One region of the Nonomuraea sp. NPDC004186 genome, then DNA from elsewhere that is predicted to be linked to it. Evidence: riboswitches for the same ligand, from Rfam matches in the RefSeq annotation. Region 1 holds a riboswitch; each other region holds the start of a gene.
What was found. A riboswitch is a leader RNA that binds a small molecule or an ion and turns the genes downstream of it on or off. The one in region 1 is predicted to bind cyclic di-AMP.

Region 1 (3,776 bases):
AGGCCGTGTGGGCGCTGTTCCGCACCGAGCCCTGATCGGTCCCGTCACTCTCCGGTCACCCCGTCGATGCGCTCGCGCAGCAGATCCGCGTGACCGTTGTGCCGCGCGTACTCCTCGATCATGTGGATGAGGATCCAGCGATGGGTGCATTCCTGGCCTCTGTGGTCACCGACGGCGTCCAGCGGCCTGGCGTCCGAGATGGCGCGGGCGCGGGCGACCTCCTCTTCCCACGTGACGAAGGCCTCCTTGACGGAGGCGGCGTCCACTTCCTTGAAGTCGGCGTCGTTGTCGCGGTCCTTGTCCCACAGCTTGGGGAGGTCCTCGCCGTTCAGCACGCGGCGGAACCAGGATCGTTCGACGTTCGCCATGTGCCGGACCAGGCCGAGCAGGGACATGGTCGAGGGTGAGACGGAGCGCAGGCGCAGCTGATCGTCCGACAGGCCCGCGCATTTGACGGCGAGGGTGCCGCGGTGCCATTCGAGCCAGTTGTTCAGCGTGGTCCGCTCGTCGCCGGTGAGAGCGGGCGGGATTCGGGTGTCAGTCATGATGTCCGACCTTATCCAGCTCAGTACATCGAGATGTGGACGTGGTCGTAGTGGTTCTCGGTGACGCTGCCGCGGTCCGACATGGCCCGCCAGCCCGAGCCCATGTTGATGCGCTGCTTCCAGATCACGTACTTGACGCCGAGCTTGCCCTTGTTCTTGAGCGCCCAGTCCGCGATGCGGTCGCCCAGGGCGTTGTTGATGGCCGCGGGCATCGTGCCGCCGGTGCTCATCATGAAGTCGCAGGCGCGCCCGAGCGGGTGCTCGCCGCTGGAGCCCGAGCGGAAGCAGCCCACCGTGTACGGCAGCTTGAAGTTCTTGGCCAGCTCCGCCTTCATCAGCCGCGTACGGGCCGTGATGTTGTCCGAGCCCGAGGGCAGTTCCGGTGCCCAGCTCCCGTCGGACTTGCGGCCGGGACCGAGCGGCACGAGGTCCTGGAGCTTCTTCCTGATGTCGTCGATGATGTCCTCGGCCTCGGAGCGCTGTTCGGTCACGTCCTTGGCGTCCACGCCGATCTGGGTGGCCAGCGCGGCGGCCTCGTCGGAGGCCTTCTTCTTGTCGTCGCGGGCCTTGGCCACCCCCTGGACCAGAGCCTGCTGCTCGGCCGTCAGCTGTTCGAGCAGGGCGGCGCCGCCGCCGTTCTGGACCATCAGGACGGAGGGCAGCGACGGGTCGTGGTTCTGGTAGCGCATCCTGGCGAGGTCGCCGACCCGCTGCTCGGCGGCGGCCAGCGTCTTCTCCGCGGCCGCCAGCCGCTCCTTGGCCGCCTTGGCGGCGGCCTGCGCCTTGGCCAGCTCGACGCGCTTGAGGTTGTACTTCTCGATGAGCTTGTCGATCTTGCTGTTGAGCTGCTTGAGCTGGGCGCGGAGCGCGGCCTCCGACGGCTTGGGGGCCGCCGAGGCCGCGGTCGCCGGCAGGAGGGCGACGGCTGCGGCGGTGACGAGGCCGATGGCAAGAGTCGCGGGGGACGGAGCCGCCACGTGGATGTTCCTCTCCCTCTGCCGGCCGGGTTAGCTGACGGGTTCGGGCTGGGAGCTGCGTGCCCTACCACCGAAGTGGATTCACCCCAGGTGCGGATGGGTCCCCGGCTCCCGGGCGACTCGCCCGGGATTAGGCGTGTGCCTGCTGTTACGGCCAGGCACAAAAGGGATGTTAGTGGTAGATCACGAGTAACGCGACCCCCATTAGAAATCTAATAGTGATCTACCTGTGATCGAAGCATCCGGGCGGCCTCCTCCGGCAGCACGTCGTTCACGAACGCCCCCATCGCGGACTCCGACCCGGCCAGGTACTTGAGCTTGCCCGGCGCCCGCCTGATGCTGAACAGCTCCAGGTGCAGGTAGCCGAGCTCGCGGTCCTGCCGCACGGGCGCCTGGTGCCAGGCCGAGATGTACGGCATCACCACGCCGAACAGGTCATCGAAGGCCCGCAGCACCGAGGTGTACAGGGGTGCGAACGCCGACCGTTCCTCCTCCGTCAGCGCGGCCAGATCGGGCACCTGCCGGTGCGGGTAGATGTGCACCTCGTACGGCCACCGCGCGGCGGCCGGCACGAACGCCGTCCACAGCTCGTTGGAGGCCACCACGCGCGTCCCCGCGGCCCGCTCGGCGGCCAGCACGTCGGCGAACAGGTTCCCCTTCGAGTAGCGCCTGGCGGCGGCGAGCTGGAGCCTGGTCCTGGGCGTGACGTACGGGTAGGCGTAGATCTGGCCGTGCGGGTGGGCCAGCGTGATGCCGATCTCCTCGCCCCGGTTCTCGAAGCAGAACACCTGCTCCACGCCCTCGATCCCGGACAGCTCGGCCGTCCGGTCGGCCCACGCCTCCATGACCAGCTCCACCTGGCCGTCGGAGAGCTGGGAGAACGACGACGAATGCTCAGAGGTGAAGCAGACCACCTCGCACCGCCCCACTCCCGGCCGGACCTCACTCAGACCCCCCGCGTCTGTATAAGTCCCGAAATTGGTGGAGAAGGAGGGGAATCGGTTCTCGAACACCACCACGTCGTAGTCGTACGCCGGGATCTCCGACGAGCGCGTTTCCGACGACGGGCACAGCGGGCACTCGCTCGCCGAACCGGTCGGCTGGAACGTGCGCGTCTGCCGGTGCCCCGCCATCGCGATCCACTCCTCGGTCAGCGGGTCGTAACGCAGCTCGGAGGCCACCGGCCGGGGGTCGAGCACCCGCCGGTCGATCGCGCTCCGGTCGGCGTCGTCCCGCTGATCGAAGTAGATCAGCTCACGACCGTCGGCCAGGTGGGTGATGGTGCGCTTCACGAGCCCTCCGCGATGATCAGTTCTCCGGCCCGTTCGGCCAGCTCCATGCGTGCGTCCTCAGGCAGCCCCGCATCGCTGACGACCACGTCGGCCTCGGTCAGCTCGGCGATGGTGCTGATGCCGACCGTGTTCCACTTCGTGTGGTCGGCGGGGATGACCAGCCGGTTGGCGGCCGCCACCAGCTCCCTGTCGGTCTCCGATTCCAGCAGGTTGGGGGTGGTGAACCCGGCCCGCACGCTCATCCCGTGCACGCCGAGGAACAGCGTGTCCACGTGCAGGCGGCGGATCGCGGCCACGGCCACCGGGCCCACCAGCGCGTCGGACGGCGTGCGCACGCCGCCGGTCAGCACGACCGTGCGGTCGGAACGCGGGTTGCGGTGGAAGACCTCGGCGACGGGGATCGAATTGGTGATCACTGTCAGCTCGGGGACGGCGATCAGGTGGCGGGCCAGCGCCCACGTGGTGGTGCCCGCCGAGAGCGCCACGGCCGTGCCCGGCCGGACGAGGCCGGCCGCGCGGCGCGCGATGGCCTCCTTCTCCTGCTGCTGGCGGGCCGACTTGGCGGTGAAGCCCGGCTCCTCGGTGGAGCCGGGGCCGAGGGCGGTGGCGCCGCCGTGCACCTTCTCCAGCAACCCGCGCTCGGCCAGCACCTCGAGGTCCCGACGGATGGTCATGTCGGATACGCCCAGCTCGCGGACCAGGTCCGCGACCCGGACGCCGCCGTTGCTGCGCACGCGTTCGAGGATCGTCTGCTGACGCTGCTGTGCGAGCACGCCCGCTCCTTCCAACAGATTCCACCAAATTATGACACGGAATTGTTGGGGAATGTTAGTTCGCGTGCTGCGCTTGCGCTGGTCAGCACGGGCGGGGAGGCTCGTGGCGTAGCCGATCATCGGCCCGATCACCGGAGGCGAGCTTATGGCCAGGCGCTCACGCAAGGGCAAGGCACGCAAGAAGAAGAA
Region 2 (3,776 bases), on a different contig from region 1:
GTACCGCGCTCGCCCCGAGACTGGGCGGTCTGGCCTCATCGGCGGCGGGCGTCGGCGCGCTGGATCCCTGGATCCGCGCCGACAACCACCACTACCGCGCGAGGCCCGGCAGCCTGACCGAGAGTTACGCGCTCCGCAGGATGCAGGTGATGGACCGCCGGAGGGAACGTCGCCTGGCAGGAGTGGCGAGCCTTGCCGGTCTCCCCATGGCCGCCCCTGCCGTACGGGATCACATCGACCAGCCGCTGTTCCGGGTGCCTCTGCTGGTCGAGAACCGCGAGCGTGCCATCGAAGCGTTGCGGGGACAAGGCGTGATCACCGGATACATCTACGATCCACCCTTCGACGACTACGCCCCCGGCCTGATCGAGCCCTCGCCGCTGCCGCAGGCGGCGAACTGGTGGGCCCGACACGTGCTGCCCGTGGATCCGCTGCAGGCCGAACAGGCCTGGCCGGTGCTCGCCACGCTCTCGTCACCCGAGGTACCGGCGCGGCCCGCCTGACAACGAAACCAGGGAGATCAGCGAGACCCGGTAGCGCCGCAGCTCAGGCGGCAGGACGGCCCAGGCCGCGCAGTTGGGCGGGGGTCAGCGCGGAGACGTTCTGGTCGATGGGGGATTCGGTGTACTGGTGGATGGCCCAGGACTTCCAGTCGGCGGGCGGGGTGATGGCGCCCTTGGCCTTGCTGTAGTGGGCGACCCACAGGGGGTACTGGGCCAGGCCCTTGCCGTAGGTGTTGGCGAAGTTCCAGCCGCTGTAGATCATCGGGGTGATTCCGGTCTTGGCCTTCACGTGCGACAGCCAGGTCTTGGCCCAGGTGTTGACCTCGGCCACGGACTTGCCGTCGGTGGTCTCCAGGTCCAGGACCAGCAGGTCGCCGGCCTTGGCGGGCTGCGAGTTCACCATGGCGAGGAAGTACTCCGCCTCGGCGATGGGGTTGTTGCTGGGGTGGCCGAAGTGGTACGCACCCCGCACGATTCCCTTCTTGCCCATTTCGCGCCAGTGGCGGGCGAACGAGGAGTCGCGGAAGGACGTGCCCTCGGTGGCCTTGATGATGCCGAACTGGGCCGGGCTGGCAGCCCAGTCGTACTGGGACTCGTACCTGGAGACGTCCACGCCGTAGGTGAACGCCCTGGTCCCCTGCTTGGCTTCGTGCCGCGCGTCGTGGTCGGTGGTCGAAGCGAGCGCGGTGCCGGTCGCGCCCGTGAGGGCGGCGGTCCCGGCCAGGATCGCGCCGGTGATGGCGAGGCTCAGGTGCTTGGCGGGAAGAGCGCGGTGGCTCTTGAGGGAATGGGCGAGTGCGGCAAGCCGGGGCTTGAGCATGAGGGTATTGACTCCTTGCTTCCATGCCGCCTACCGGGTTAGCTGACGGGTTCGGGCGTGGAAGTGCCCTACGGGCGCAGCCTGGGCTGGCGTCCGATTCACCCCGAAGAGAATGGGTCCCCGGTTCCGCGAGGGGGCGGATTCGGCGGCCGTACGCGACGCTGGGGGCGGCGTACGGTCTGGTCAACGAAACGGCAACGCAGCGACGGAAAGGTTGGTCACTGCGCTTATCACAGGTACGTAAAGGTATATATCTCCCCATGGATGCTGCAAGCGGGACAAATCCGATCTCCGGTGTATCGGGCCCGAAACGCCTTGCCGGTAGCAGGTTCGGAGCCAGGTAAAGGTTTGCGACGCGTCCCCGTTCGCTTCTGCTCGGCTGGGTCAAGCGGGCCCGGAACTCTCCCGTGCTGTCCCGGCGGTGTGGCCGGGGCGGTTGATGCCGGTCTCGTAGGCGAAGATCACGGCCTGGATGCGGTCGCGGAGGCCCAGCTTCATCAGGATCCGCTTCACGTGGGTCCTGATCGTGGACTCCTCGACGACGAGCGCGGCGGCGATCTCCCGGTTGGACAGGCCGCGGGCGACGAGTTCGAGGGTCTCGCGCTCGCGTGGGGTCAGCGCGTCGAGCCTGGCCTGGTCGGCGAGGTCCGGGGCGGGCTGCCGGGCCATGCGGTCGATCACGCGGCGGGTGACCGACGGCGACAGCAGCGCGTCTCCCGCCGCGACCGCGTGCACCGCCGCGATCAGCTCCTCGGGGCGGGCGCGCTTGAGAAGGAAGCCGGAGGCGCCGGCACGCAGGGCGCCGAAGATGTAGTCGTCCTGCTCGAACGTGGTGAGGATGAGGATCTTGACGTCGGGCGCGGTCCGGGAGAGCTGCCGGGTGGCGGCGATCCCGTCGAGGTCGAAGGGGCCTACAACCATACGGCCAAGCAGGTGCTTCACCTGGTAGGCGCCTCCGAGGAATCCCTGCGCCGCCTGTTTCCGGTGAAATTCGAGGTCCCTCACGACGCCTTCTTCGAGATCACCGGGATGCTGACCTTCGTTGCGTCGCTCGGGGTCGCCTGGTCCCAATGGGGCATGGCTCGGTATCGGGAGCATCTGTGTAGACAGGCGACTTGATCTTCATACTTTTCACCGGCTCTTCCCCTGAATGGGATAAGCCTGCGGCGTGGCGTCATGGAGCGGCTGACGGCGGCTGGAAGCATCGTACGAGTCTCGTCGGCTCGCTCGGCGGGCGAAGAGCGCCGCTCTCCGGCCTGCCGGGCGGTCGCGATCACGGCTCGTATTTCGGAAGGAATGGTACATGTCCACGCCAATTCCCCGAAAAGTAGCCGTAGTCGCTCCTGGTAGGCCGAAGGTGCGTCGCTCCGCCAGAAGAATGACCATGTCGACCATGGGCGGCTGCCTGTCGATGGTCATGGCCGCTGCCTTGCCTCTCTCGGCGCGCGCAGAAAGCGTCGACCACCAGGACGACAGCCTCGACCCTGGCCGCGGCCGGTGCTCACCGCGAACCTTCATCAGAGCCGATCGGCTTTCACCGAGGAACTTCCTCGTGCCCCGCACCCGCTACATCGACGGCCCCGGTGGGTCAATGAAGGTGGAGATCACACGGGAGCACCAAGTGCGCGCCGCCATCGAGGGATTTAACGACAGGCAAGCTGAGGTCAGCACCGGCGAGTTGGTTCGCAAATTGCGAAGGATGGGGTTTTCTTCTCTTCAAGAAGCGCACAAGGTCTTCGGCGGACACGAATATGAGAGAAAGGTCAGCAAGGGCATGTACGGCAACCTGTCGTACCGCGTCTTCGGCTACCGCATCGGGTGGTCGGCCTGGGCCGTCCTTGGCACGTGCCGCCGCGTCCGGATCGATTCGGGAATCGCCAACGTGCCCGCCAGGGTCGAAGGCTGGCGATACTGGGAGACCAAGCACCCGCGGTTCAAGGGCCGCCGACTGTCTTTCGCGTAATGCCTGGCCTCGGGATGTGACTCCCGTACTGGAGCAGGTCAGGGCTGCGGGAGGCGCGGCATCAGCGCGTTCGGCACCACCAGTTCCGCCCGCAGGCTCGCCGGCCGCGCCAGAGCATCGCTGCCGTCACCGGCGGACTCGACCTCGCCCTCCATCCGTACGGCATCGTGCAAAGCCTGGTCATCATCGACCGGCGACACTCGCACCGCCGTCCCAAGCCCTCCAAGCCTGAGGGAACCATGTGAGATTGGCCCCGGCTCGGGCAACGTCACCGCCTCGGGGAAGGCATTCAACCTTGCCTACTGTCGTCTGGAGTCGTTGTTGCAACCATGCAGCAACCCGTTGGCGGCCGTGGAGGCGAGATAGGCCGCCGCGGTCGGTGAGCCGGGGGCCCAGGAGGGAGCGCCGCGTTCGAGCAGGGCCAGAGGGATGAACATCATCACTGCCAGCGAGCCCGTCGCGAACGCGGGTGCTGGCGAGTGTCAGCCGG
Region 3 (3,776 bases), on a different contig from region 1:
GCCGGAAATATCTGTCATCCAGTCCTGCTGCTGAGGCGTGGGCTTCACCGGCAGCTTGACCTTCAGCTTGGCGGCCACGTCGCGAACCTGCCCGTCGAGCATGTCGTGCTGAGCCGCGATCTCCTTGCTGACCTGGCGGACGCGGGCGCTGTTGGCGCGCTGTATCGCGTCCTGGGCCATGGGCATCTCCCACAGGCTGGCGAGCCGGACCTTCTTGATGAGCTCCTGGTCGGCCTCGGACAGCGGTCCCCACTTGGTCTGCCGGGTGCGGGCCTCCGGCTCGTCCTCCACGGGTTGGACGGTGGGTGCGTCGGTCGGTCCGGTCTCGACGGCGGTCGGCTCGGTGCTGAGGCCGGCGGTCGGCTCGGTGCTCAGGCCGGCGGTGTCAGAGACGGGCGTCGGCGTGTAGCCGGCGCAGGCGGTCAGAGTGCAGAGGGCGGCAATGCCGCAACTGATGAGAGCGCGACGGCTGTCGAGGAGTCGCATACGCCGTCATCCCCTTCCGGTCCCTTGGACGCGGCCTTCGTGAGTGGTGCCGGTCACTGAGGGATACGCGGGAGGGTGCGTGAGTGTTCATGGCATTGTGCAAGATTTGCATTGGGCAAGACTGCCGGGGTCAGCCGTTGTCCGAGGCGGCCTTCACCGGTGCCATCCGTGACCGGCGTCCACCGCGAGCTCCTCCGGGCCGAGAGGAGCACGCGGGGCGGCGTCCACCCGATCGCGGTGCGGACCCGCCGTGTGGGCTCAGGCCGTGGGGCGGCCCAGGCCGCGCAACTGGTCGGCGGTCAGCGCGGAGACGTTCTGGTCGACAGGGACCTCGGAGTACTGGTGGATGGCCCAGGACTTCCAGTCGGCGGGCGGGGTGATGGCCCCCTTGGCCTTGCTGTAGTGGGCGACCCACAGCGGGTACTCGGACAGGCCCTTGCCGTACTTGTTGGCGAAGTTCCAGCCGCTGTAGAACATCGGGGTGATCCCCGTCTTGTCCTTCACGTACGACAGCCACGTCTTGGCCCAGGCGTTGACCTCGGCGACGGATCTGCCGTTCGCGGTCTCCAGGTCAAGGACCAGCAGGTCGCCGGCCTTGGCGGGCTGCGAGTTCACCACGGACAGGAAGTGCTCGGCCTCCGCGATGGGATTGTTGCGGGGATGGCCATAGTGGTACGCCCCGCGCACGATGCCCTTCTTGCCCAGCTCGCGCCAGTGCCTGGCGAATGAGGCGTCGCGGAAGGACGTGCCTTCTGTGGCTTTGATGATGCCGAACTTGGCCGGGCTGGCATTCCAGTCGTACAGAGGCTCGTAATTGGAGATGTCCAGGCCGTAGATGAGGGGTCCGGCTCCATGACGAGTCGCCTGCACCGGGCTCTGCTCGGTGGGCGATGCGAATGCGAAGGTGGTGATGGCGGCGGTTGCGGCGAGGATCGCGACGGCGACGGCGAAGCTGAGGTATTTGGTGAGGAGATCGCGGTGATTCTTGAGGATGTAGGCGATTGTGGCAAGCCGGGGCTTGGACATGAGGCATTGACTCCTTGCTTCCATACCGCCTACCGGGTTAGCTGACGGGTTCGGGCCTGGAAGTGCCCTACCTGGCGCAGCCTGGGCTGGCGTCCGATTCACCCCAAGAACGTGGGTCCCCGGTTCCGCGAGGCGCGGATTCGGCGGCCGGACGCTGTCCCCGAAGGGCTTCTTCGGGCAGCGCGCGGTCCGGTCAACGAAGCGGCAACGATGCGGCGAAAGAGCGCCACATCCGTGCCGCAACTAGGCAAAAGATAGACATATATCCATAGATGGTGCAAGTAGTGCAAATCCGATTCGCGGGTGTCGGCGACCGGGCGGCACTGAAATGCCGTGCCTGTAGGGATTCTGGTGCTTGGCAAAGAATCGGGGGAGTCGCTTCCGGGCCTTTATGATCTCGGCACGGGTGGGGCAGGCCATTCATGCGTTGCCATTGTGACCAAACGCCGTTCTACGGGTAATCGTGACTCCAGCCATCGTTTGACGTCCGCGGCGCCGTCGGGCACGCGGGAGCCGGGCAGGTGGGCGGGCTCCAACTCTCCGGGGGTCCGCACGTCGATCGGCCCCGGCGGGTCACGGGATCCTGGCGGGTCACCGGATCCCGGTGCGTCGCCGGATCGCGGCAGGCGTCCTGGTGTCGCCGGGGCCGAGGGTGGTCAAGAGGGGGCCTCGTCGGGGGTGGTGATGGGCAGGCCGGCGTCGGCGGCCCGGGAGTAGGCGTCGTCGATGTGGACCACCTGGCGGCCGCCGCGGGCCAGCAGGCTCGCGGCCGCCGCCGCCCGGTAGCCGGTGCCGCAGTGCACCCACACCGTTCCCTCCGGCACCTCGGCCAGGCGCTCCGGCAGCTCGGGCAGCGGGATGTGCACGGCGCCGGCCACGTGACCGGCCCGCCATTCGTTGCCCATCCGCACGTCCAGGACGGTCGGGCCGCCGACCGGTTCCCCCGCGCGGGAGATGGCCGGTTCGCTTGCACGGGCGGTGGCCCGTTCTCCCGCGCGGGCGGCGGCCAGGTCGGCGAAGGTCGCGGTGGTCAGCTCGGCGATCAGGCCCGGGTCGTGTCCGGCCCACTGTTCGACGGTGCCGGTCGAGGCGGCGGCCGGGCGGTCTATGCCGATGCGGGCCAGCTCGCGCTGGGCGGCGGCGACCTGTTCGGCCGACTCGCCGAGCAGCGTGAGGGGCGTGCCCCACGGGGCCAGCCAGCCCAGCCAGGTCGCCATCGGCCCGTCCAGGCCGAAGCTGAGCGTGCCGGCCAGGTGCCGGTCCGCGAACGCCTTGCGTGAGCGCAGATCCACCACCCATTCGCCAGCCCGCAGGCGAGCCAGCAGCTCAGCGCTGTCGGCCGGCCGCGCCGGGGTCAGGTCGATCGGCTCCGCTCCGGCGGCGTTGCGCGCGCCCATGTGGGCGTAATAGGCGGGGTAGGCGTCCAGGCCTTCCAGGATGTGGGTGACGAAGTCGTCGGCCTCCATCCGCAGCACCGGGTTGACGTCCTTCTCCCGGCCGATGGTCGAGGCGGACGCGCCGGACTGCGTGACCGCGCAGAAGCTGCCGAACCCGTGCGTCGGCCAGAGCCGCGCGCCGTCGGGCAGCAGGCCGGACAGCCGCCGCGCGGAGGCGTGCTGGTGGCGGGCCAGGGTGCGGGCATGCTCGGCGCCCAGCAGGTCGGTACGCCCGGTGCCGCCGAACAACAGCGATCCTCCGGTGAACACCCCCTCCGGCCCACCCGGACCGGCCAGCACGTAGGACAGGTGGTGGAAGGTGTGTCCCGGCGTGGTCACCGCCTCCAGCCACATCCGCTCGGAGACGGCGATCCGATCTCCGTCGTACACCGGCACGCGGTCGAAGCCGACTTCCTCGGCCCCGCCCACCAGGTACGCCGCCCCGCTCACCCGGGCCAGCGCCAGACCGCCGGAGACGTAGTCGTTGTGCAGATGGGTCTCCACCGCGTGGGTGATCCGCACCCCCAGGCGACCGGCCAGGGCGAGGACGCGGTCGATGTCGCGCTGCGGATCGACCACCACCGCGACGCGCCCGTCATGGGCCAGATAACTGCGGTCCCCCAGGGAAGAGGTCTCGATCACCTCGACCTGGATCGTCATCTCCTTGTCTCCTTTCGATCGTCAAATACCCCCGGGGGTATCAAGAGAACATATGGGTGCCCCGGCTCACCCGATCACACGGTCACGAAAGAGCGAGGAACAGCTTCTCCAGCCGCTCAACGCTGATCGGTGGCTCCTCGCCCTGCTCGCGCGCCACCTGGCACTGCT
Region 4 (3,776 bases), on a different contig from region 1:
AGGAGGTCCGGTACGCCGAGCGCTTCGCCGCCGAGGTGCCGAACACGACGCTGGTGCGCGTTCCCGGGGCGGGGCACATCCCGATGGAGAACGATCCGGCCGGGGTCACCCGGGCGCTGGCGGAGTTCTTTCTCGGCTGAGACCGCTGCGGGCGACGAGGGCGACGGTGGTGAGCAGGGCCAGGGCGGCCGCCAGGGCGGGTGCGGGGCCGGTCGTGAGGTGGAGGAGGGCGCCGGTCAGGGCGCCGAGGAACATCGCGGCAATGGAGGCGGATCGACGCAGGGCGGCCCGGCCCGGCGTGTCGGCGGCCAGGCTCGTGAGGGTCGTGGTGAGGACGTTGGTGACCAGGTCGGGTACGCCGAGCGCGCGTACGGACGCGTTCTGCAGGCCCATGCCGCAGGCGAGCAGCACGATGAGGGCCGCCTGGGACCAGGTCGTGCGGTGTCCGGCCGTGAGGGCGATCGCGAGGGTGGCGGCGACGAGGAGCGCGTGTACGGCGGTGGCGGCGGCGAACGCCCGCCGCGGGTTCGCGGTCCGCCTGATCACCCGGCCGGCGCTCCAGGCACCGGCTCCGAAGGCGACGAGGGCCGCCGGGGAGGCCCATCTGGACATCTGGGCCTCCCCGGCCAGGGCGAAGCTGAGGAAGACGATGTTGCCGGTCATGTTGGCGACGAAGACGCGGCCCAGGCCGAGGAAGCTGACGGCGTCCACGAGGCCGGTGACGAAGGCCAGGAGGATCAGCAGGGCGGGCAGGACGCCGTGCGGGTTGGCGCCGCGCGGGAAGAGCCCGTCGGCGATCCGTCGCAGCCCACTCCGCACCAGCCTTCCGGGGCGTCTGCGCGCGGCTGGCATGGTGGGCGGCTCCTTGGCGAGGTCGCGGGCGGTTCGCCTCGGGTCTTCCCCGGTGACGGGCCGCCGCACTCGCGGGGGGTGAAACGCGACGGCCGAACGGCACCGGTCGCCGGGTTCCGCTCGGCACGCCGCCGCACTCGCCGGGGGTGAAACGCGACGAGCGCGCGTCCCGTTGCGGGACGCGCGCTCGTTCGGCGCTGGGGGAAGGCCGGCCAGGAGGTGCCTGGGGGAGTCCGGTCAGTAGGCGCCTGGGGGAAGTCCAGCCTGGAGGGGGACAGTCCGGTCAGGAACGGTACTGGGGGTAGCCGTAGCCGACGACCTGGGACTTGGGACGGACGCGCTCCTCGACCTTGCCGTTGCCGGTGTTGCCCTCGACGGTCGAGATGGTGCCGTCGCCGTTGTCCTTCTCGACGAACCCGACGTGCTTGATGTCGTTGAGGTTCTTGCTGCCGCTCCACGAGAAGTACACGATGGCGCCGGGCTTGGCCTCGGTGCCGAAGCGGTGGTTGGCCTGGAACCACTTGGCGTGGGCGACGGTCCAGGCGTCCCAGCCGATCTGCGAGCGGGCGCCGGTCTGGTCGCCCACCCAGGAGACGAACATCGCGCACCAGGCGGCGTTCAGGTAGTCGGCGCGGCTGCCGCCGTCACGGGCGATGGTCTCCGCGGCGCGCTGCGAGTTGGCGTACCAGCGCTGGAACTTGGTGCCGCCGCCGGCCGCGTTCTCGGTGATGCCGACCTGGGACTTGGCGAGGGCCAGGACCTCGCCGGCGGTGACGCCGGCCTTGGCCTCGCGCGAGCGCTCGGCGTGGTCGGCGACGGTGGCGGTGCCGGCGACGGTGTCGATCGGCTGCTTGTCCGCTGCGGTGGCGCTGGTCATGTGGGCGCCGAACGCGGTCCCGAGGATGGTGGCGCCGAGAAGGGCGCGGGCGATGTTGGTCTTCGCAGCGGAGGTAAAGCGGATGTTGGCCATCGAGGGGGTTTACTCCTTGCTTCCATGCCGCTTACCGGGTTAGCTGACGGGTTCGGACGTGGAAGCTGCCCTACGGCACCGAAGTGCCGATTCACCCCAAAGGACGTGGGTCCCCGGTTCCGCCCGAGGGCGGATTCAGCGGTCACAGGACGTTCCTGTGATGTGTCTTGCGATGGTCGGACAAGTCCGGACAAACCGGACGTATGTCTCAAGAATGCCTCAAACGTAATGCATAAGGCAAGAGCGTTACAAATCGATAAAGGCCCAGCTAGGCGACCTGCCTGCGAGCCTCGGCCAGAAGCCCCATCATGGCAAGGGATTCGTCGAGCGGCATGATCGAACTTTCGGTCCTGCCTTCGGCCGTCGCGGCCCGGACCTCGCGGAGCTCCCCGGCGTACCCGTTGTCCGCCGGATCGAGGATGTACTCCTCCGGCTCCATGGAGGGCCCGGAGAGCAGAATCCGCGGCGTGGCCCAGAACGGTGCCTGGAGGTCCGCCCGCATCTGAGTCCCTACAACACTGGCATGGTTCGGGTAATTCCCGAGCAACGAAGTCTCCACGAGAGCCTTCCTGCCACCGGGGTAGAGCAGCACGCCGCCGGCCTCCGCGTCGACGCCGTTGGGCGCCAGAGTGCCGGTGATCCGCAGGTCGGAGGGCATGCCGAGGATCAGCTGGGCCAGCCCGAACGGGTAGATCCCCAGGTCCAGGAGCGCCCCGCCGCCGAGCTCCGGCGCCCACAGCCGGTGCTCCGGGTCGTAGGACTTGGCGAAGCCGAAGGAGGCGTGCACCGAGCGGAGGTCGCCGAAGCGCTCGTCGGCCGCGATCTTCTGGACGAGCGGGTTGAACCGCATCCACATCGCTTCCATCAGGAACACGCCCGCCTCGCGCGCCAGGCGTACCATCTTCTCCGCGTCGTCCACGGTGGCGGCCAGCGGCTTCTCGCACAGCACGGCCTTGCCCGCGGCGATGGCGACCTCGGCCACCTCCAGGTGCTGGGCGTGCGGCGTCGCCACGTAGATCGCGTCCACGGCCGGGTCGGCGCAGAGCCGCTCATAGGAGTCGTACGCGGACTCCGCCCCCAGCGTGGCGGCCAGCGCCTGCGCCCGCCCCATGTTCCTCGATCCGACGGCGGCCACCCGCATGCCCGGTTCGGCCGCGATGGCCGCCCCGACGGTCCGCGCAATATTCCCTGTCGCCGCTATGCCCCACGCAAAATCCCGCACGCGGGAGATCGTAGACGAGTCAGGTCATGTTGAACGTGTCGGGGTCGGGTCCGATCCGCTGGCCCCTGTTCATCGCGCCGATGGCGGCCATGTCCTCGGCGTCGAGGATGAAGTCGAAGACGCCGATGTTCTCGGCGATGCGCGCCGGGGTGACCGACTTGGGGATCGCGACGTGGCCGAGCTGCAGGTGCCAGCGGAGCACGATCTGCGCGGGCGTCTTGCCGCACTTGTCCGACAGCTTGGCCAGCGCGGGGTCGTTCAGCAGGCCCTGGCCCTGGCCGAGCGGGCTCCACGCCTCGGTGAGGATGCCGTTGGCCTCGTGGAAGGCGCGCAGCTCGCGCTGCTGGAGGTACGGGTGCAGCTCGATCTGGTTGATGGAGGGAACGAGGTCGGTCTCGTTCATGAGGCGGGTGAGGTGGGCGATGCTGAAGTTGGAGGTGCCGATGGCCTTGGCCCGCCCGTCACGGTAGATCTTCTCGATCGCCTTCCACGCCTGCACGTACTTGTCCTGCTGCGGCACCGGCCAGTGGATGAGGAAAAGGTCGATGTAGTCGAGGCCGAGCCGGGCCAGGGACTCGTCGAAGGCCGCCTCCGCGCGGCCGTGGTCGGCGTTCCACAGCTTGGTGGTCACGAACAGCTTCCGGCGCGGGAGCTCACTTTCGCGTACGGCCTGCCCCACGCCTTCTTCGTTGCCGTACGCGGCGGCGGTGTCCACGTGCCGGTAACCGGCCT

Region 2: it holds a riboswitch for cyclic di-AMP, as region 1 does, so the genes downstream of both, ACWEPL_RS50140 (glycoside hydrolase family 25 protein) here and ACWEPL_RS58780 (coiled-coil domain-containing protein) in region 1, are expected to answer to the same signal.
Region 3: it holds a riboswitch for cyclic di-AMP, as region 1 does, so the genes downstream of both, ACWEPL_RS56770 (glycoside hydrolase family 25 protein) here and ACWEPL_RS58780 (coiled-coil domain-containing protein) in region 1, are expected to answer to the same signal.
Region 4: it holds a riboswitch for cyclic di-AMP, as region 1 does, so the genes downstream of both, ACWEPL_RS42345 (CHAP domain-containing protein) here and ACWEPL_RS58780 (coiled-coil domain-containing protein) in region 1, are expected to answer to the same signal.

What each region holds. Positions count from the first base shown of each region.
Region 1 covers NZ_JBSGFQ010000158.1:10,760-14,535, reverse strand. The annotation lists gene ACWEPL_RS58790 (ATP-binding protein) at 1-35, shown strand, start outside; gene ACWEPL_RS58785 (DinB family protein) at 45-545, opposite strand; gene ACWEPL_RS58780 (coiled-coil domain-containing protein) at 566-1,522, opposite strand; cyclic di-AMP (ydaO/yuaA leader) riboswitch at 1,528-1,669, opposite strand; gene galT (galactose-1-phosphate uridylyltransferase) at 1,735-2,814, opposite strand; gene ACWEPL_RS58770 (DeoR/GlpR family DNA-binding transcription regulator) at 2,811-3,587, opposite strand; gene ACWEPL_RS58765 (50S ribosomal protein bL37) at 3,733-3,776, shown strand, end outside.
Region 2 covers NZ_JBSGFQ010000101.1:31,823-35,598, forward strand. The annotation lists gene ACWEPL_RS50135 (DegT/DnrJ/EryC1/StrS family aminotransferase) at 1-503, shown strand, start outside; gene ACWEPL_RS50140 (glycoside hydrolase family 25 protein) at 547-1,323, opposite strand; cyclic di-AMP (ydaO/yuaA leader) riboswitch at 1,336-1,481, opposite strand; gene ACWEPL_RS50145 (LuxR C-terminal-related transcriptional regulator) at 1,708-2,328, opposite strand; gene ACWEPL_RS50150 (hypothetical protein) at 2,708-3,286, shown strand; gene ACWEPL_RS50155 (hypothetical protein) at 3,325-3,459, opposite strand; gene ACWEPL_RS50160 (hypothetical protein) at 3,586-3,726, opposite strand.
Region 3 covers NZ_JBSGFQ010000141.1:16,880-20,655, reverse strand. The annotation lists gene ACWEPL_RS56775 (DUF4142 domain-containing protein) at 1-486, opposite strand, end outside; gene ACWEPL_RS56770 (glycoside hydrolase family 25 protein) at 745-1,512, opposite strand; cyclic di-AMP (ydaO/yuaA leader) riboswitch at 1,524-1,668, opposite strand; gene ACWEPL_RS56765 (MBL fold metallo-hydrolase) at 2,169-3,608, opposite strand; gene ACWEPL_RS56760 (metal-sensitive transcriptional regulator) at 3,691-3,776, opposite strand, start outside.
Region 4 covers NZ_JBSGFQ010000072.1:2,593-6,368, reverse strand. The annotation lists gene ACWEPL_RS42355 (alpha/beta fold hydrolase) at 1-140, shown strand, start outside; gene ACWEPL_RS42350 (YoaK family protein) at 106-852, opposite strand; gene ACWEPL_RS42345 (CHAP domain-containing protein) at 1,136-1,822, opposite strand; cyclic di-AMP (ydaO/yuaA leader) riboswitch at 1,836-1,973, opposite strand; gene ACWEPL_RS42340 (Gfo/Idh/MocA family protein) at 2,091-3,044, opposite strand; gene ACWEPL_RS42335 (aldo/keto reductase) at 3,064-3,776, opposite strand, start outside.